DNA from 4 places in the Thalassospira marina genome. Region 2 is predicted to be linked to each of the others. Evidence: predicted binding sites of a transcription regulator. Region 2 holds the regulator's gene; each other region holds the start of a gene.
What was found. Region 2 encodes PhoB, which activates phosphate uptake and scavenging genes when phosphate is short. Its sites were predicted from a motif close to TNTCATAAAACTGTCA; they were not measured.
Positions count from the first base shown of each region.

Region 1: the regulator PhoB is predicted to act here: its motif matches at 3,429-3,444, upstream of phnD (phosphate/phosphite/phosphonate ABC transporter substrate-binding protein).
Region 3: the regulator PhoB is predicted to act here: its motif matches at 2,815-2,830, upstream of CSC3H3_RS06200 (DUF3644 domain-containing protein).
Region 4: the regulator PhoB is predicted to act here: its motif matches at 2,036-2,051, upstream of pstS (phosphate ABC transporter substrate-binding protein PstS).

Region 1 is NZ_CP024199.1:805,106-810,223, forward strand. Features, by position in the region: gene phnE (phosphonate ABC transporter, permease protein PhnE) at 1-628, opposite strand, end outside; gene phnE (phosphonate ABC transporter, permease protein PhnE) at 622-1,431, opposite strand; gene phnC (phosphonate ABC transporter ATP-binding protein) at 1,428-2,225, opposite strand; gene phnD (phosphate/phosphite/phosphonate ABC transporter substrate-binding protein) at 2,311-3,279, opposite strand; gene CSC3H3_RS03585 (DeoR/GlpR family DNA-binding transcription regulator) at 3,520-4,350, shown strand; gene fumC (class II fumarate hydratase) at 4,742-5,118, shown strand, end outside.
Region 2 is NZ_CP024199.1:3,711,319-3,716,436, forward strand. Features, by position in the region: gene CSC3H3_RS16940 (calcium/sodium antiporter) at 1-287, opposite strand, end outside; gene CSC3H3_RS16945 (cation:proton antiporter domain-containing protein) at 791-2,563, shown strand; gene phoB (phosphate regulon transcriptional regulator PhoB) at 2,749-3,447, opposite strand; gene phoU (phosphate signaling complex protein PhoU) at 3,452-4,183, opposite strand; gene pstB (phosphate ABC transporter ATP-binding protein PstB) at 4,204-5,010, opposite strand; gene pstA (phosphate ABC transporter permease PstA) at 5,012-5,118, opposite strand, start outside.
Region 3 is NZ_CP024199.1:1,368,803-1,373,920, forward strand. Features, by position in the region: gene CSC3H3_RS06185 (MetQ/NlpA family ABC transporter substrate-binding protein) at 1-660, shown strand, start outside; gene CSC3H3_RS06190 (carbon-nitrogen hydrolase family protein) at 755-1,759, opposite strand; gene CSC3H3_RS06195 (LysR family transcriptional regulator) at 1,842-2,774, shown strand; gene CSC3H3_RS06200 (DUF3644 domain-containing protein) at 2,923-4,119, shown strand; gene CSC3H3_RS06205 (GNAT family N-acetyltransferase) at 4,167-4,751, opposite strand; gene CSC3H3_RS06210 (ABC-F family ATP-binding cassette domain-containing protein) at 4,850-5,118, opposite strand, start outside.
Region 4 is NZ_CP024199.1:1,260,170-1,265,287, reverse strand. Features, by position in the region: gene pstC (phosphate ABC transporter permease subunit PstC) at 1-719, opposite strand, end outside; gene pstS (phosphate ABC transporter substrate-binding protein PstS) at 827-1,876, opposite strand; gene ubiV (ubiquinone anaerobic biosynthesis protein UbiV) at 2,323-3,279, opposite strand; gene ubiU (ubiquinone anaerobic biosynthesis protein UbiU) at 3,276-4,253, opposite strand; gene ubiT (ubiquinone anaerobic biosynthesis accessory factor UbiT) at 4,253-5,118, opposite strand, start outside.

The DNA of each region.
Region 1 (5,118 bases), 1.6 Mb from region 2:
ATACGGCGAAAAAGGTGGGCATCACCTGCGGGATCACTCCGTAAATCAGGATTTTGAAGCGCGATGCCCCCACGGCTTCCAGGGCCTCGATCGGGGCGCGGTCAATTTCCTCGATCGCTTCGCCTAGCAATTTGCCAAGAAAACCCAGCGACCGGAAAATGATGGCAAGAATACCCGCCAGCACACCGGGGCCAAATACCGCCACAAACAGCAAAGCCCAGATGATGGTATTGACCGAACGTGACGACACCAGAATAAAGCGGCCCAGCCACAGGGTGAATTTGTTTGGCGTTGTGTTTTGGGCTGCAATCAGCGCCACCGGCAATGACAGGAACACCGCAAAAAACGTGGCGATGGTCGCGATATTGACGGTTTCAAGCAGGGTGATGGCAATGTCGTGCCAGCCATCTAGTGAAGGCGGAAACATGCGGGCAAAAAGGTCGCCCATCTGTTTGGGGGCATCCCACAACCACGGCCAGATGATGTTGATGGTTGAAAGCGACCAGACAAGGGCCAGTGCCACAAGGGCGGTCAGGCCAAAACGGGTCCAGCGGTCTTTGGTCGAATATTTGGACCATTCGCGCAGGGCAATGGCGTCGGGGCCGGTTTTTTGTGTGGTGGCTACCATAGGTTCCTCCGGATCCGTCCGCTAATTGCTTCGCTCACCAGAATAACGCCAATGATGCAAAGCGTGATGGCCAGCGCAAAATCATAATCATACCGGCCAAACGCATTCAGCAGAGTTGACCCAATGCCGCCTGCACCCACAATGCCGACAATCGCCGATGCGCGCAGGTTGCTATCAAGCTGATAGATCGAAAGGCCGATCTGGCGGGGCATGATTTGCGGAATAACGGCGTAAAGCAGGGTGACAAGCGTACCGCCCCCGGCGGACCGGATGGCTTCAACCTGGCCCCATTCGATTTCCTCGATCCGTTCGGCCAGCATTTTGGCAACAAAACCGATGGAATAGACCGTTAAGGTCAAAATGCCTGCCAGCGGGCCAAAGCCAACGGCCTTGACGAAAATGATGGCAACAATCACCGGGTGGAAACTGCGCGCGACAATGATCGCGCCACGGCCAATTATGTATAACCAGCGCGGCGCAAGGTTGCGGGCGGAGGCAAAGGCAATGGGAACAGACAGGGCAAGACCCAGCAATGTCGAAACAATTGCGATCTTGATGCTTTCCATAAAGCCGTCAAACAGCAGCCCGCCACGGGTAAAGCTGGGTGGGAAGGCACCCTTGAAAATACGCATCGCACGCGGAATACCCTGCTGGATGCGGTCCCAGTCAAAGGGCAGGCTGGAAAGTGCCCACCATACATAGGCCAGAACGCCGATAATCAGCGCCCAGCGCAAGGCTGGATTGGCTATGAAGGCAGGTTTCTTCCAGCTATACCCCGTCCGGGTTTGAGCGGTGGTGTTCATCGTGCCGCAACCTCGCGCAAATGGGTGCTGCTTTGGGCGCCATCGCGTTCTTCGGCCGGGACACCGGCATAAATTTCATCCATTGCGTCCTGGTTCAGATCGCCCGGTTTGCCATCAAAAATGATGCGGCCAAACCGCATGCCAACAATGCGCTGGGTATATTCGCGGGCCTCATTAACATTGTGAATGTTGATCAGAACCGGCAAATGCAGCTCGGATGCCAGGGCACGCAGCAGTTCCATAATCTGTTTGGATGTTTTCGGGTCCAGCGATGCGGTGGGTTCGTCGGCCAGCAGGATTTCGGGTTCCTGCATCAGGGCGCGCACCACGCCCACACGCTGGCGTTCCCCGCCCGAAAGCTCATCTGCGCGTTTATTGGCATAATGGGCAATGCCCACCCGTTCCATCAAATGAAAGGCGCGATCAATATCTTCCTGCGGGTAGCGGCGCGTCATTGCGCGCCAGGTTGGCAAATATCCCAACCGGCCCGATTGCACATTTTCCATAACCGTTAAACGGTCAATCAGGTTAAAGCCCTGAAATACCATGCCAATACGGCGACGAGCCAGGCGCAGTGCCTTGCCTTCCAGTTTGGTCAGTTCGGTGCCGTTCAACTCGATCGAGCCTGATGACGGTTCCACCAGTTTGTTGATGCAGCGTAGAAGCGTGCTTTTGCCCGCGCCCGATGCACCAATGATCGAAACAACGCTTTCGCCGGGGACTTCAAGGTTCAGGTTCTTCAACACTGCCTTTTCGTCGCCATAGCGTTTAACAAGTTCCTTGATACGCAACATTGCGTTTCCCCTGTGACAGATACCTGGCCGGGGCCCGGCCATGCAGGCTGGCCCCGGTAACGACAGGCAAATTGAAAGACTGGCGTTATTTCAGGTTGTCAGGGGTGTATTTGACACCGTTTGCGGCCTGGATTTCGCGAATGACGTCCCAGTCTTCCTTGTAGGTGACCGGTACGAATTTCGAGACGCCCTTGAATTCTTCGCCCAGTGCCGTGCCCTTCATGTCAAAGGTAAAGAAGGCTTCCTTGATCTTTTCGATCAGTTCGGGCTTCAGGTTATAGGCATAGTTGAACGATGTGGTCGGGAAGGGTTTGCTTTCGTAAATGATCTTTACGTCGTTCGGATCATAAAGGTCGCGCTGGACCATGCGTTCAACCACTTCGGATGCGACCGGGGCGGCGTCATAGTCACCGGCAACTACACCCAGGATCGACTGGTCGTGCGAGCCGGAATAGACAACTTCATAATCCTTTTCCGGGACAATGCCCTGGGCCGGAAGCAGCGCGCGTGGTGCCAGATTGCCCGAATTTGACGTTGGCGATGTATGGGCAACGCGCTTGCCTTTCAGATCGGCCAGCGTGTTGATGCCGCTATCAACGCGGGTATAAAGCTGCAGGGTATAGCCAAACCGGCCATCATCGCCGCCCATCAGCGCAAACGGAACTGCACCGGCCAGATTAACGGCAAAGGGCGTCGGCCCGGTGGAAAAGCCTGCAACATGCAAACGGCCGCTACGCATGGCTTCAACTTCGGCCGAATTCGACTGAACGGCAAAAAACTGCACATCCTTGCCGGTTACTTTTTCCAGATGTTCCAGGAACGGTTCCCAGATATCGGCATAAACCGCCGGGTCTTCGACCGGGGTATAGGCAAAAACAAGGGTGTCGGGATCGACGGTTTTATCGGCTGCTGGCGCATCTGCTACCAGGTCGCCATCCATGTCGCAATACATGGCATCAAGGTCGCCACGCGCGACGCAATCCTCGGCGGCGGATGCGCTGGTGGGGGCAGCCATAAAGCCCATCATGCCAACCGCAGCCAGCAATGTGGTCATCTTCAAACTGTTGGTTTTTTTCGCATACGAAAACATTTCTGTGGAGCCTTTCTTCCCTGTAACGCTGCAAAAGCGCGATTTTAAAAGTTGTTTTGTTGGTTTTATTGTTGTTTTTATCAACATTATAGAGCGTCAAAAAGTTTGGAAAGCAACATAAAACTGTAACAAACCGTTACAGAGACAAATGCTAATATCCCTGAAAACCCGCGTTATCAGGCCCCTTTCCCGGAGGAATGGCATTTGCGTATCGGAAAAAAAGAGCGGCAACACCGCATTTTGCAGGAATTGCAAATTCACCCACATGTGAGAGTTGCCACATTGGCCGAGCGATTCGATGTGGCAACTGAAACAATCCGCCGTGATCTTGATGCATTGGGGCAGGCAGGGCTGCTGATGCGCGAATTTGGTGGCGCTTCGGCGCGGCCGATGGGCCATCAGCCCGATCTGGCCCAACGTCAGTTAGGTGCGGTTGCCGGTATTGACCGCATTGGTGCGCTGGCAGGCAAAATGGTGCAACCCGGCGAAGTCATCATGATTGATGCGGGTTCAACCGTTACCCAGATCGCGCCCTATCTAGCCGGTATTGCCGATATTGCGGGCAGTGCAAATGGGCAGAAACGCACGATCCTGACCAATTGTTACGCTGTGGTACATGGCATGGGCGAACAGGCCCTGATTGATGATGTCATTATGTGTCCCGGCCAGTTTGATCCGCGTGAAAATGCGGTTTACGGGCATGACACGGTCGATTTCCTACGCCGTTTTTATGCCAACCGGGCCTTTATCGGGGCGTCTGGCCTGTCATCGATTGGTTATAGTGATGTGAACCGCAAGGCCGTTGCCGTGAAACGGGCGATGATGGAACGTTCCGATGAAACCTGGCTTTTGGTGGATCACACCAAATTTGAACGCCGTTATCTTGAAAGCATCGGCCCGTTTAATGACCTTGCCGGTGTCATCACCGACCGCACCCCGCCCGATGCCTTGCGCGATGTGCTTGCCAAAGCCGGTATCAACCTGATCGTGGCTGACGAAACCGCTGATATCCCCGAAATGCAGGCTGCCGGTTAATCCTTGATCCTCCCGTTCTTCTAGCTCTCCCTTCATCTCTCTCCACTCTCCACTCTCCACTCTCCACTCTCCACTCTCCATTCTCCATTCTCCATTCTCCATTCTCCATTCTCCATTCTCCATTCTCCATTCTCCATTCTCTCTATTCGCCTTCTTTCCTTTCCAGACCTGCCATTTGGCTGCCGGTTTTGCCGTGCGGTTTGGCTTTTTCTGTCTGTTTGCTGTTTTTCTTTGCGCGGCTCCGCCCGGTGCCAGATATTTGCATTGTTTGTATTTTTTCGTGCCGGGTGCTTTGCGCTTGGCATGACTGCGACCCATATTGCAGGGCAACAAACCAATGCCGCCGGGTTCCCGCCCCGGTCAGTATCTTCTGACACGGAGGAGTTTTATCGTGACCAAACAAGCCAGCACCCGTACCGAAAAAGACACCATGGGTGAAATTCAGGTGCCTTCGGACCGTTACTGGGGCGCACAGACCCAGCGGTCGAGCGAGAATTTCCGCATTGGCGGCGAAAAAATGCCCGAAGCCCTGATCCGTGCCTTTGGCCTGCAAAAGCTGGCAGCCGCCCGTGCCAACCGGGCACTCGGCAATCTGGAACCGAAAATTGCCGATGTTATTCAGGCGGCCGCCCGCGAAGTGGCCGACGGTAAACTGTCCGATCATTTCCCGCTGGTGGTTTGGCAAACCGGGAGTGGCACGCAAACCAACATGAATGCCAATGAAGTCATCGCCAATCGTGCCTGTGAATATCTGGGGGCACCGCTGGG
Region 2 (5,118 bases):
ATTGGTTTTAACACGGCGACAGCGCCCAGGATCAGCAGGATATTGGCAATATTGGAGCCAACCACGTTACCCATTGCAATGTCGCCCGACCCGGCCAGGGCTGCATTCAGCGACACGACAAATTCAGGTGCCGATGTGCCCGCGGCAACAATTGTCAGCCCGACAATGACCTTGGAAATCCCCATGAGCAGGGCAAGGCCCACCGCGCCCCGCACCATGAATTCGCCCCCGGCCGTCAAAAGAACAAGTCCGCCAACGATTTGCAAATAGGGTATAAGCTGTTCCAAAACCGGTCCGCCATTTATCATTAAAAAAATTGCGCCCTGTTTACCGGGCGCTGCCGCGCAAGATGGCATTGCCACCCCGCAAACGCAAGCAATCTCCCCCCAGATAACGGCACAAAGACCGGCTTGAACAGGGGCATATTTTGGCGTTGTTACCTAAAACACAGCCTGCTGTCGCGCGATGTGCCAATAGATATGTGTATCGCCCCAAAGCACAATGGCAATTGGGCGGGTCATGTGTTTCTCCTGCCAGAAACGGGTGCGGAATTTCTTGTTACCCCCGGCATCCAAAAATCCGAAAGGTTCACTGCCAGCCCACAACGGCACCGCCACCAGCCATCGATTTTGATCAATTCGCCCTGCCCGATTTTCGCTGCCCTCACCGTCGCCATCGGCAAATCCATATCCCAGATTTACATCGTTTTTTCATTGCATTGCGCTATGGTAAGAATAACCGGGAACGTTTGGTGACTGGCCTGAAATTCAACGCCCCTGGATAATTATTCATGCCCCATAGCAATGTGCTGTTCGAGCTGTTCCTGATTTTAAGTGCTGCGGTGATTGCAGTGCCTATTGCCCAGCGCCTGCGTGCCAATTCCATCATTGGTTTTTTGATTGGCGGGCTGGTGATCGGGCCGTTCGGGCTGGGGCTTATTCCCAGCAACAGGGACATTTCCACCGTTGCCGAACTGGGCGTTGTTTTCCTGCTTTTCATGATCGGGCTGGAACTGTCGCGTGAACGGTTGCGCGTGATTGGCGGTAAATTTGCCGCCCTTGGTGTTTTGCAAATTATTGTCACGCTGGGCATCGGTTTTGTCGCGCTGATGACGATTGATCTGCCACTGCCAAGTGCGCTGGTGATTGCCGGCGCGCTGGCTTTGTCATCGACCGCGATTATCCTCAAACAGCTTTCCGATGAACGCCAGCTTCACACCCGGTTTGGCCGCGCAGCCCTTGCGGTTTTGCTGTTGCAGGACGTGGCGGTTGGCCCGTTCCTGATTATGGTGCAGGCCGCAGGCAACACCACCAGCACCACCAGCCCCTGGGTCAGCATCCTGGCCGGAGTTGGGGCGGTTGCGGTGTTATTGCTGGCCGGGCGATATTTATTGCGCCCGATGTTTCGCGCCATTGCCGCCCTGCATAACCCCGAACTGTTTGCCATTGGCACCCTGTTTGCCGTGCTGGCGGCCAGTACGCTTACGGAAATGGCCGGGCTTTCCATGGCGCTGGGTGCGTTTATTGCCGGTGTGATGTTGGCCGAAACCGAATTTCGCCACCAGATCGAAGCAGACATTGCCCCGTTTCGTGGGGTGTTTCTGTCGCTGTTTTTTATGTCGGTGGGCATGTCGGTCGATATCGGGGTGGTGTACCACCACGCGATTACGGTGGTTATGGGCGTGGTTGCCCTTCTATTGATAAAGGCGGCGATCCTGTTTGTGCTGTCGCTGGCAACCCGGTTTGACCGGGCGGTTTCGATCCGCATTGCGATGGGGCTGGCCGGTGGCGGCGAATTTGCCTTTGTGATGTTTACACTGGCCGCCCAAAACGGTGCCATTACCCCCGAACTTGCCGCCATTCTGGTGCCGATTGTTGCCATTTCCATGGCCGTAACACCCAGCCTGATCAGCCTGGGCAAAAAGCTGGAAGATATCCTGCATCCGCGTGAAACCGACCAGCTTGGCGATATTGAAGCCCATACCGAAGGTGTGGAACACCATGTGCTGATTATCGGCTGCGGGCGTGTTGGCCGGGTGCTGGCACGGTTGTTAAGAACCCGCAACATTCCCTTTATCGTTCTGGAATCCGACGCCCAACAGGTGGCTCGCGGCCGGGCCGAAGGATTGCCGGTTTATTTCGCCGATGGTTCCAGGCCGGAAAGTTTCCGGGCAGCCCACACAGAACAGGCCCATGTTGCCGCCGTTGCCATGGGTTCGCCGCATGAAACCGAAAAAACCGTGGCATTGCTGCGCCAGCATTACCCACATCTGAAGATTTTCGCCCGCGCACAGGATATTTCCCATATTGGTGCCCTGTCGCGCAGCGGTGCCAATGCTGCCATCCCCGAAGTGCTGGAAACGGGTTTGCGCCTGTCGGACCATGTGCTGTCAGCCTGTGATGTACCGCAGGATGAAATTGATGCTGAAATTGCCAAATTCCGCCGGGCGGACATGCTGCTGATGAATGAACTGGCCCCGCGGTCGTCAGGACATTCATCCGCCTCCGCAACGAAAACGGCCCCTGTGGGCACCAAAGGCACCGGGGCCGGTAACAAAGCGTAGATGCTGGGCCGAGAACCAAGGCCCATGAACAGCAGCCAGTGTCATTTGCCTGACAACATACATCGCGGCGCTGAATATCAACTTGCCAGCAGAAATAAAACAAGGCCCTGCCAATGTGACAGGGCCTTGTATTTTCAGTGTAAATTGCGAAATTCTGTCACAATTACGATAAATAAAAAGGCCGATCAGGCAGCCGCGTCATCATCCAGGGCATAACCGGCCGCGCGAACGGTGCGGATAACGTCCTTGGTGCCTTTGACATCGTTCAGGGCTTTGCGCAGACGACGGATATGCACATCCACCGTGCGGGTTTCGACATAGATATTCGGCCCCCAAACAGCGTTAAGTAACTGTTCGCGCGAGAAAACCCGGCCCGGATGCTCCAGGAAATAACGCAGAAGACGAAATTCCGTCGGCCCGAGATGGATGGGTTTACCGCTGCGATTGACGCGATGCGCAGCCAGATCCATTTCGATATCGGAATAGATCAACTGCCCCTGTGGTTGCGCCGGGCCGGAGCGGCGCAAAAGCGCACGGATACGGGCCAGCAATTCGCCAATGGCAAAGGGTTTGGTCACGTAATCGTCGGCCCCGGTATCGAGGCCGCGAATACGGTCGCCTTCTTCACCACGCGCGGTCACCATGATCACCGGCAAATCGCGGCTTTCAGGTTTACGGCGGATCTGACGGCATACTTCGATCCCGGACATGACCGGCAGCATCCAGTCCAGAAGGACCAGATCAACATGGGTTTCAGCCATGATTTTCAGGGCTTCGTCCCCGTCACCGGCTTCGACAACATTCATGCCTTCCCGTTCGAGGTTGTAGCGCAGCATCGTGACGATGGCGGCTTCATCCTCGACAATAAGAACCGTAGGATCCATCCTGTTATTCCCCTGCCTCGTTGGGTTCAATCACAGCGAAATTGGCAGCATCATTTTTGGGACGGCCATCAACCGGCAGATCTTCACCCTTGATGCGGTAATAGATCGTTTCGGCAATGTTGGTGGCATGGTCACCGATGCGTTCAATGTTTTTGGCAATGAACAAAAGATGGGTCGATGCGGTAATATTGCGCGGGTCTTCCATCATGTAGGTCAGCAATTCGCGGAACAGCGAATTGTACATATCGTCGACTTCCTGGTCGCGGGCCCAAACGCGCTGTGCTTTTTCAGCATCGTTTTCGATATAGGCGTCCAGAACGTCCTTGATGATTTCCTGTGCCAGACGGGCCATGTTCGGAATGACCTGAACCGGGCGGATCGGCGGGATCTGGTTTAGAACCTGGGCACGTTTGGCGATGTTTTTAGCAAGGTCGCCAATACGTTCAAGATCGTTTGACAGCTTGAGCGCGGTCACAACCTGGCGCAGGTCATCGGCCATCGGCTGGCGCAGTGCCAGAACGCGAACGGCGAAATCCTGAACTTCCTGTTCAAGTTTGTCGATGCGCAGGTCGGAAACAATGACCTGTTCAGCCAGTTCGGAATCACGCTTGGAAATCGCGCGGATCGCCGAAATCAGCTGGCTTTCGGCCAGGCCGCCCATCTGGGAAATGATATTGTTCAACCGGGTCAGTTCATCATCGAATGAACTGACAATATGGCTTTCTTCTTTTCTCATCGAATTACCTCCTGCCCGGCTTAGCCGAAGCGACCAGTGATGTAACCCTTGGTCCGTTCGTCTCGCGGGTTGGTAAAGATTTGGTCCGTTTCGCCGACTTCCACCAGTTTACCCAGGTGGAAAAAAGCCGTGCGCTGCGACACACGCGCGGCCTGCTGCATGGAGTGAGTGACGATGACAATTGTGTAGTTCGAACGCAGCTCGTCGATCAGTTCTTCGACCTTGGCGGTCGCGATCGGGTCAAGCGCGGAACAGGGTTCATCCATCAAAATGACTTCAGGGCTGACAGCAACCGCACGCGCAATGCAAAGGCGCTGCTGCTGACCGCCGGAAAGACCGGTTGCCGGTGAGGAAAGACGGTCTTTAACTTCTTTAAGCAGGCCGGCTTTTTCCAGCGAGGTCATGACGATTTCGTCAAGTTCGTCGCGGGAATTGACCAGACCATGAATACGCGGGCCATAGGCCACGTTATCAAAAATCGATTTCGGGAAGGGGTTCGGTTTCTGGAACACCATGCCGATACGGGCGCGAAGCTGCACAACGTCGATCGATTTATCGTAAATATCGCGGTCATCAAGGGTGACCTTGCCATTGATGGTCACGCCATCGATGGTGTCGTTCATGCGGTTCAGGCAACGCAGGAACGTGGATTTACCACAGCCCGACGGGCCGATCAGGGCGGTGACTTCGCGTTCGACAACATCAAGATCGACATTATAAAGCGCCTGGGCATCACCGTAGAACAGGTTCAGTTCGCGGGCCGCCATTTTGGACTTGCCGCGCGTGTGCGGTGCGTTTGTCATTGCGTCAGCAGTTACAACAGCCATTTTACCACTTCCGTTCAAATTTCTTGCGCAGGAACACGGCCAACCCGTTCATCAGGATCAGGAAAGCCAGCAATACCATGATCGCCGCAGAGGTTTTTTCAACAAAGG
Region 3 (5,118 bases), 2.2 Mb from region 2:
GCCAAAAAGGGCCTTGATATCGAAATCATCAGCTTTTCGGATTACGTGATTCCGAACCAGGCGCTTGATGATGGCGACCTTCAGGCCAACAGCTTCCAGCACAAACCCTATCTGGATAACCAGATCAAGGATCGCGGTTATCATCTTTCGGTGGTTGGTTATAACATCCTGACCCCGATGGGCATTTATTCCGACAAGATCAAGGATCTGAGCGAACTGAAAGACGGCGCGGAAGTTGGTATTCCCAACGACCCGACCAATGGTGGTCGCGCGCTTCTGGTGCTGCAGTCCCAGGGTCTGATCAAGGTTGATCCGGCAGCCGGTCTTTCGGTCAGCCCGCTTGACGTGATTGAAAACCCGAAACACATCAAATTTGTCGAACTTGATGCCGCACAGCTTCCGCGTTCGCTGACCGATCTGGATGCATCGGCGATTAACACCAACTACGCGCTGGAAGCCGGCCTGAACCCGATTAAGGATTCAATCGCGATTGAAGGCAATAACAGCCCGTATGCCAACGTGATTGTTACCCGCACCCAGGACAAAGACGCACCGTGGGTCAAGACGCTTGTTGAATCCTATCACGATGAATCGATCCGTAAATTCATCGAAACCAAGTATCAGGGTTCGGTCCTGCCGGTATTCAAACTTCCTGAATAATCCGCACGACCCGCCTTCATGACAAAAAATCCCGCAGGGTTTGCACCTTGCGGGATTTTTTATTGTGCGGCGGTTTTAACCAGCTTTAACCGGTTCAGGCGTCGGCACAGTCCGTATTTTCCGGTGCGACGGGTTCCACCACAGATAGCGGCGATTGCGATGGAAATGCCGTTTCATTAACGCGCAGCGAAAACACATCGGGCCGTGCATAATGGCCGGCAACATCCAGATCATAGCGGCCACGAATGCACTGGTCGGTATCGATATCGGCCCAGATAACGGCTTCGCGGTCATAAACCGGTTCGGTCAGGCGGGTGCCCATCGGGTCGATGATCACGGAACCACCCCGGATCAGGGCGGTTTGCGGATCGTTGCCCTGGATGCAGTCGTAATCTTCGGGGGCGTCAGCCCGGGTCATATATTGGCAGGCGCTAAGTACAAAGGTGCGGCCTTCATAGGCGATATGACGCATGGATGTTTGCCAGATTTCCCGTTCATCAACAGTGGGCGCACACCAGATATTGATGCCCTTGTTATAATAGGTCTGGCGCAATGGCGGCAGGTAGTTTTCCCAGCAAATGGCAGCGCCGATATTGCCAATGTCGGTTTTGAAAACCGGCAGGGTGGACCCATCGCCCTGACCCCATACCAGCCTTTCGCTGGCGGTGGGCATCAATTTGCGGCGTTTGCCCAAAAGGCTGCCATCCGGGCCGAAAAACAGAACCGCGCAGTAAAGTGAGCCTTTGTCGCGTTCAATAACACCGGTGACAAGATGGGCCTTCATTTTGGCGGCAAAGCTGCCAATCGTGCGGCATTCCAGGCCGGGAATTTCGATGGCGGATTTCCAGTAACGCAAATAATCGTCACGGCCCGCTTCGCTTCGCGTGCCAACACGCGCGCCAAAATCCAGGCCTTTGGGGTATCCGCCCACATAGGCTTCGGGGAAAACGGCCAGTTCGACACTGTTTTGCCGGGCTTCCTCGCACAGGGCCGACATGCGTTCCAGCGTGCGTGGCGTATCGAAAAGCGATGTCCCGGCCTGAATGACGGCAACACGATGTTGCGATGAAGAATGGGTTTTTGAAGACGGTTGCGACATGGAAAACCTGCTGGTTGCGGGACGGGGTTTGTGGATGCCGGTCATCTTGACGGGGGAAATTTTATCAGTCAAATTGGTGTTTATGGTTCAAACTATTAATCTAAATGATATTGCGCGTTTTGATTTTAACCTGGCCATTGCCTTTATGGCGATCTGGCAGGAACGAAGTGTTTCGCGTGCGGCGGACCGTCTATCGCTGAGCCAGTCGGCGATCAGTGCTGCATTGGCACGTTTGCGCGAGGCGGCAGGTGACCCGTTATTTGTGCGTACACGCGGGGCCATGCAGCCGACCCCGCGCGCCATTGAAATGGCAAAAAGCATTGAACAGGGCGCACTGCTTATTCGGGGTGCTTTTGCCAGCGGGCAGGATTTTGACCCTGCCGCAGCCGTGCATCATTTTTCGTTGGGTATGTCGGATGATTTTCAGTTGGCAGTAGGCCCCGCCGTATCAAAGCGGTTATTGCGCGATGCGCCGAATGTTTCGGTATCCTTCCATCAAAGTAACCGCCATACCGTGGAAAAAATGCTCGATACCGGCGAGCTTGATCTGGCCGTTATTGCCCGCCCGCCGGAACGCTCCTGGCTGATGGCCGAACAGGTGTCGCAATCGGGCTATGCCTGCCTTTTTGATGCGCAGGCATGTGGCTGTGATCTGCCCTTGTCGCTGGATGATTATCTGGCACTGCCCCATATCCTGATTTCCTATTCCGGGCGGGAAGGCATCGTGGATGAAAAACTGCGCCCACTGGGTCGCAGTCGCAATATCCAGACCGGGCTGACGCAATTTGCCGCCGTACCATCGTTTTTGCGCGGCGTGGCGGCGGTTTCAACAATCCCGACCCATGCGGCAATGACGCTGGCACGGATCAGCGGTTTGCAGATATGCCCGCCACCACTGGATTTGGGGCACTATCCGGTTTCGCTGGTCTGGCGCCGTGAAATGCAGGACGACCCCGCCATCGCCTGGATGCGCGGGCTGGTTCGTGATGCAGTGAATGAGAATGTAAGCATTTAACAGGTAATTGTTTGTAGACGAGGTTCTTTAACAAAGAAGCTTGTAGTTTTATTAAATTTTGAGTTTTATTTCATGGGATATGTTTCATAGTAATGTACTCTATTGAGTAATAGTCTGCGCTTGTGGTCGGAATTTTTGGGGGGCGTGAATGGCAAAAAAAAACAAAGAGGGCACGTTAACAGCTGAAGAGAAGCCAATTGTAAAGGCATTGCTTTCGCGTGGGTGGCGAAATCAAGATATTCAGTATTTGTTGAATCGGGAAAGAGTTGCCACCATCAATAGTGCCCGGATAACCGAAGTCAAGAAGAATCAAGAAATTGTTCCTGCTAGTGATGATGACGTTGAGTTCTTTATTGTTAAGAAAAAATCTTATGATCCAGTGACGGGGCTAAATTTCTACGACGATGAGAGATTAATTCGTTCTCGAGAAGCAATGATTTTAGCTGTTCAAAGTTTCAATAGCCCTACTTTAAAATTTAAGACAGAACAATTTGCCGTTCAGTCCAACATAGCGTGGACATATTTGCTTCATGAATATTTTGAGCGGAAAATTGGAAAAATAGAAGGCAAGGATGGTCGGACTCTGCTCTTGTCTCAAATGATAAAACGTCGAGATTTTCCTTTGTCACGGGGCGTGGCTAACAATATCAGGGATATGATTGATATCCGACATAATGTCGAGCATAAGATTTTGCGGCATGCAGATAGGCAATTTTTTTCTCTTTTCCAAGCGAATTGCTTGAATTTTGATAAATCGATTTGTGAGCTGTTTGGTGAAAGACTATCTCTTCAAAACGAGCTTTCAATCGCTTTGCAGTTTTCGAGGTTGGATTTTACTCAAGCTATTGAGATTCAGAAGTTCGATGTGCCTGAACATATTGAAACCTTGAACGCTGATCTGCATAACCGATTGAGTGAAGATGAAAGGCGTGATTTGAGTTATAGGTTCCGTGTTGTTTATACACTCGATCATGCCTCAAAAAGTAAGGCTTATTTTGAGTTTATTCAACCTGGCTCAGAAGAAGGTAAAAAAATCCATAGCGTTTTAGAAAAACGAGTGATCGCTGACGATCAATATCCTCATAAACCTTCACAAGCTGCCAAAATGATAAAAGAGAAGTCGGGGCGGGAGTTTACATCTTATAATCATACCCAAGCATGGCGGCGTTATAAGGTGCGACCTACATCTGGATCTAAGGAGTGTGGGCTAACTAATAAGGATTTTTGTATTTTTCACAGATCTCATGGTGATTATACATATAATGATTCGTGGGTTGACTTTGTTGTGGAGAAAATTTCATCAGATGCGGAGTTTTCCGAGTTGAAGAAGGTATCTGTTCGATAATTCTCATGGTGCACGTTTGTTTTGTGAACAAAGTGTGGGTATGTGTTTTATTTAAAATTATTTTTGGCAAGCCAGGTTTCGCGGGTTAGCGACCAGTCAACTTCGTGCCAGCCCTTTTGGGTCATCCAGTCCGGGCCGGGGCGGCTTTGCGTCAGCGTGGCGCCAAACCAGGTGGCAAGATGGGTGATGCGACGATTGCCATTGCCGGTGGAGCCAGTAATGGTGCCAAGGCCCAGTTGGTTAAACCCGTAATCCAGCATCAGATTGATGGCATCTAGCGCCAGTCGATAACGCCCCCAGCAGGCCGGGGCCAGTTCCAGCCCCATAACTGCGACATGGGCGGGCATATCTTGCTGGCGCAGGCCAATGCAGCCCAGGATTTCGTCACTTTTGGCATCAAAAATGCCGATCTGGAAGTTTTTGCGCGGTGTTTCGGCCTGCCAGCCCAAAAAGCGTTCAAAAAGTGCGGTGCTGGTGGTGCGGGTTTCGGGGCTGTCGGGCTGGTTATAAAGGGCGCGATAGCGGGCATCCATTTGATAGGCAACAAAGCCGTCGCAATCAGCAGGCGTAAAATCGCGCAGGGTGATGCGATGATGTTTTATCAAAACCGGATTATTCGCAGCATTTGGCATTGGGTACCCGCATATGAAAATACCCGCCACATGCGGGGCGGGTATTTGTGCGGCCTGTTGGTTAAACAGGCAAGTCTTTATAAGGGGATAGGGGCGTTTTAGGCCACCAGCCCTTCATATTCTTCCTGTTTTTCAAGCCAGACATTTTCGGTTTCGGCAAGGTCGCTTTTAACCTTTGCCATATCGATTTGCAGCTTGTTCAAACGGTCGTTATTGCCGGATGTATACAGGGTCTGATCGGCCAGTTCGGCTTCGATGGCGGCAATTTTGGTGGTGCATTGCGCCATCTGCTTTTCCAGCTTTTCGATTTCCTTGCGCAACGGTGCGGCATTTTTGCGTTTTTCGGCGGCCGCCTGGCGTTCGGCCT
Region 4 (5,118 bases), 2.1 Mb from region 2:
ACAGCCATGGTTTCACCAAGCGCACGGCCAAGACCCAGCATCACCGCGCCAACGGTCCCTGCCCGGCAATAGGGCAGAACGATGCGATAGACCACTTCCCAGCGGGTGCAGCCCAGCCCATAGGCTGATTCCTTGAGAACGGCGGGAACAGTGGTGAAAACGTCGCGCATCATGGCGGTGATGAACGGCACAATCATGATCGCCAGAATGATGCTGGCGGTAAAAATGCCAATGCCCATCGGCGGGCTGGCAAAAAGCGGCCCGATCACCGGAAGCGGTGCCAGATTGGCCATAACCCAGCGCTGGATGACGGTGCCAAATGTCGGGGCGAAAACAAACAGGCCCCACATGCCGTAAATGATACTGGGAATGGCAGCGAGCATTTCAATCGCCACACCCACCGGGCGGGCAATCCAGGCTGGGGCAAGTTCGGTCAGGAAAATGGCAATGCCAAAGCTGACGGGAACACCGATCAGAAGCGCTATAACAGCTGTGATCAGGGTCTGGATGATGGCGGGAAGCGCGCCATAAACATCCGTGACAGGGTTCCATTCGGCGCTGATGAAAAAGCCCAGCCCCTGGTTTTTGAGCACCGGAATACTGCCCACCACCAGAAAAGCAAGAATGGCCACCAGCAGGACCAGAACGAACATTGCCAGCCCGAATGTCAGGTTATGAAAACCACGATCAAATGCCGGTCTGAACTGTTTTACGGACACCGCAATAAACCTGTTTTTTAGGGAAAAATATAACGACCTTTAAAACACCAAAGCCCGCCGCCGAGATCGTTCGGCGGCGGGTTGGTCAGGTAAGTTATGCAGCAAACTTACCAGATCTTCTTGCCATCGCTGCCCTTGACGTCGGCGGTCCAGGTCTTTTCAACCATGTCGACGACGTTTTCCGGCATGGCGACATAGTCAAGCTTGTCGGCAATGTCGCTGCCATTCTTGAAGGACCAGTCAAAGAATTTCAGAACTTCTTTGGCGGTTTCGGCATTGTCCTGGGATTTGTGAACCAGGATGAAGGAAGCAGCCGTGATCGGCCAGCTTTTCGCACCCGGCTGGTTGCCGAGGATCAGGTAGTAACCCGGTGCATTTGCCCAATCGGCATTTGCAGCTGCTGCGGCAAAGGAACCGGCAGTCGGGGAAACGAATTCGCCGTCTTTGTTCTGCATCTGGGTATAGGCCAGGTCATTCTGCAGAGCGTAGGCATATTCAACATAACCGATCGAACCGTCGATCTGTTTGGTGTAGGAAGCAACACCTTCGTTGCCCTTGCCACCAACGCCGACCGGCCACTGAACCGATTTGTTAACTCCGATGCTGTCTTTCCATTCCGGGCTGACGGCAGCGAGGTAGTTGGTGAAGTTGAAGGTGGTACCTGAACCATCCGAACGTTCAACAACCGAAATGGCTTCTGACGGCAGTTTCAGATCCGGGTTCAGATCGGCAATTGCCTTGTCGTCCCATTTGGTGATTTTGCCAAGATAGATGTCGGCAAGAACCTGACCGGAAAGCTTAACGTCGCCGCCTTTGATCCCTTTGATGTTAACAACAGGAACAACGCCGCCCATGATCATCGGCCACTGAACCAGACCTGCTTCATCGAGCTCTTCTTTGGTCAGCGGTGCGTCAGATGCGCCAAAGTCAACGGTGCTGGCTTTGATCTGCTTGATGCCGCCGCCCGAGCCGATCGACTGGTAGTTCATCTTGACACCGGTTTTTGCTTCATAGGCTTCGGCCCATTTTGCATAAACCGGATAGGGGAAGGTCGCACCGGCACCAGAAATTTCGGTAGCCTGTGCCGAAGCAAATACACCGGCAGCCATCAAAAGAGCAGCACCACCCAGGATGCTCTTCTTAAACGTCGTCAGCATGTAGTTCTCCCAATCACCGTAACGGCAAAATCAAAAAATCAGGAAGATTTGACTGTCGGCCGGATGCCGAAACCAAACTTCTGGAATGAATTTTCGCCCCGGCTTGCTGTCTGCCGTTGCGATGGCGCAGAACCTACACCCGGATTTTTCGATTTTTTCCTACAGTTTTGTGAAATCGTTCACACATGAGGGAACCAGTCCGTGAAACACCAGAACCTATGGTTCAAAATTAATTCGATAACAAAAACAAAGCACAGGCTAACATTTCTGCGAAAAATTCATAAAAACAGCAACTTGCCCGACAGGCTGAAACGCCAAAACTGAAACCAAAAGAAAAGCCTGTCACTGTGAAACAGATCACAATGACAGGCTTGGGCTTCTTGTATTTTCGCGAATTTTAAGGTCCGAAACAAATCTGTTTGTCACATTTCGGGACCAAAACCGGATTATTCCGACTGGAACTGCCCCGGAATCCGGTAAAGATCGGCGCCGGGAATGGCATGCAGGAATCCATTTGCAAGGTTGATATCCCCCGCCACGGCCAGGATTTCGGCACGGGCTTCATCCGGGGAAATTCCACCAGTCAACAACCGGCGATAGAGGGTGACAATCGCCACCATGTCGCACCGATGCGGCGACAGGCGGAACAGGCTGACGCCCATTTCACGCAGATCAGCCATTTCTGCTGAAAGCTCCAGATAGCTGCCAGAAAGCGTTTGCAGGCCATTCACCGCAAGGAATGGCGCGCCATCAAGGGTATCAACATCCATGCCGTCGGGCATATTGCCGCAGACATACCGGCAACCATCCTTATGCAGGCCATTGGCACGCGCGGAATAACACCGGGCCGAAATAGCCAGCGGCACACGGCCAAAAACCTGCATTTCCATTTCGGCATCGCGCCCGGCGGCACACAAGCTGGCAATCGAGGGCTCGGGCAGCTCCCACGGCAGGGCAATGCGGGTGGCACCCCGTTCGATCATGTAACGCAGCGTGCCTTCGTTATAGATATTCACATATGGCCCAACCATATGGGGCCGCCCGCCCAGAACACCAATTGTTGACAGGTCGTTGGCCTCGATCAGGATATCGGGCAGTTCGACCAGATCGCGAATCATGCCAACTTCCCGATCCCCCATGACAAGTGCCAGGGATGAATAAACAACCTGTTTGCCTGCGCGCTGAAGCCTTTCAATAACGCCGGGCCATTCGCGGTCAAAAAACGGCATGCGTTTGGCGCAAACAACTTCACCCACATGCACAACATCAATATCGGCTTCATCGGCGATGCGGGCGTAAAAATCGCGCAGATAATCGGGCTGCCAGTGAAACAGAACCGGGCCCATCACCAGCCGCGCGGGGGCTGGCATTGCGGGTTTTAACGGGGAAATTTCGATGCTCATTGCCAGGTCCTTCGATAGGCGCCGGTGGTGTTGCTTTGGCCTTCGGTCATGTGTGAAAGCTTGCTTTCGCTGGTGGCTTGGCCTGCCGCGATCTGGTCAAGCGCGCGGCGGAAGCTGCCCACGACCTGCGCGATATAGGCCTTGCCGCGCTGGCGACCTTCAATTTTAAGCGCGGTTACACCGGCTGCGGCCAGTTCGGGCAACATGCTGGTAACATCCAGGCTGGTGGGTTCTTCAAACAGGTAGCCCGCCTTGCCCATGGCGCGAAACCGGCCCTTGCACAGGGTGGGATAACCCACCGTTTCCGATGCCCCATAAACATTGATGGTGAAATCCCCCAGCCGGGAAATGGTGGCATCGCCGCGTTCTTCGTAATGCACATGGTGGGCGGGCGAACATACCCCGTTCATATTGGGGCTTTCACCCGTGGCATAGGAGGATAGCGAACAGCGCCCCTCGGCCATCACGCACATGCCACCAAAAGCGAAAACTTCGGTTTCAACGCCGATTTGCCGGTTCAGGCTGGCAATTTCATCAAGCGATAAAACACGCGGCAACACCACGCGACGCACACCAAATTCACGGTGATAAAAACGGATCGCCTCGACATTCGATGCCGATGCCTGCACCGAAAGATGCAGTCGCGCATCGGGGTGGCGGTCACGCGCATAGCGAAGCAGGCCGATATCGGCAAGAATGACCGCATCCACACCAATGGCAACGGCATCATCCACCGCCTTGTGCCACAACGATTCGTTACCTGCCGTGGGATAGGTATTGCAGGCCAGGTAAACATGCGTTCCGCGGGAATGGGCAAATTCGGTTTCGGCGGCCAGTTCTTCGCGCGAAAAATTCAGGCCGGGGAAATTACGGGCATTGGTTTCATCGCGAAAGCCGCAATAAACCACATCCGCTCCCGCTTCGACGGCGGCGCGCAAACTGGCAGGTGTACCCGCCGGACATACAAGTTCCATTAAACTGCTCCGCCCTGGTTAAGGTGATTGTTCTGGTCCATCGCCGGCATTGAAAAATCGTCTTTGGTGGAATTGGCATAATCCGCCGCGCTAAACCCCGGTGCGGTAGTGACTCCTGCACCGGCAGCATCCACGTCCGCATCTGTCGCACTATTTAAAGGCGCGGCACGCATACGGGCGGGTTGGCGGCGGCGTATCTGGGATTCGGCGCTGGCAAGGCGCAGGGATATATCCTCGACCCGGTCCTGAAGCCCTGCTTGTTTTTTGTCAGTCGGCCCAGCAAAGGCATGGGTAAACCGCGCCATGTCGCGGTCCAGGCGATGATAGCCGCGTTCAGCAACGGCCAGGGCACGGCGGGCAACCGGGCCCAGCATGCCGAAACTTTCAATAACGGCGCGACGAATATCAATCGTTTCACCATCCAGCGCATTGCGCAGGGCAACGACAATATCGGTACGGCCTTCAATTTTCAGGGTGCGGGAAAAAAACAGGGCATCGCCATCGGACGTGCCTTCCAGCAACTGCAACAATGCAGGCAATGGACCGATGATGGTGGCCTGTGCCACCGCACGGTCCTCTGCGGTGGCACGGCGCAACACCGACTTTACCGGGTCCAGCCGCAAATAAAGATCCATCCCCAGATCAACCGGCGAAACAACAATGCCAATACCAAGACCTGCCGTTCTACCGGGCTGTTTTGCTTCATCCGCCCCCGATGGCGACGTGCCAACGGACCGGCCACCTTTCAGGTTTTCGGGACCAAAACGGTCAAACACGGCGGGATGGCGCGATTGCATGGTGGCAATCGCATGGGCAAGAACACGATCGATCAGCCAGCCGGGCAAGGCCGCCACAACCGGCCCCA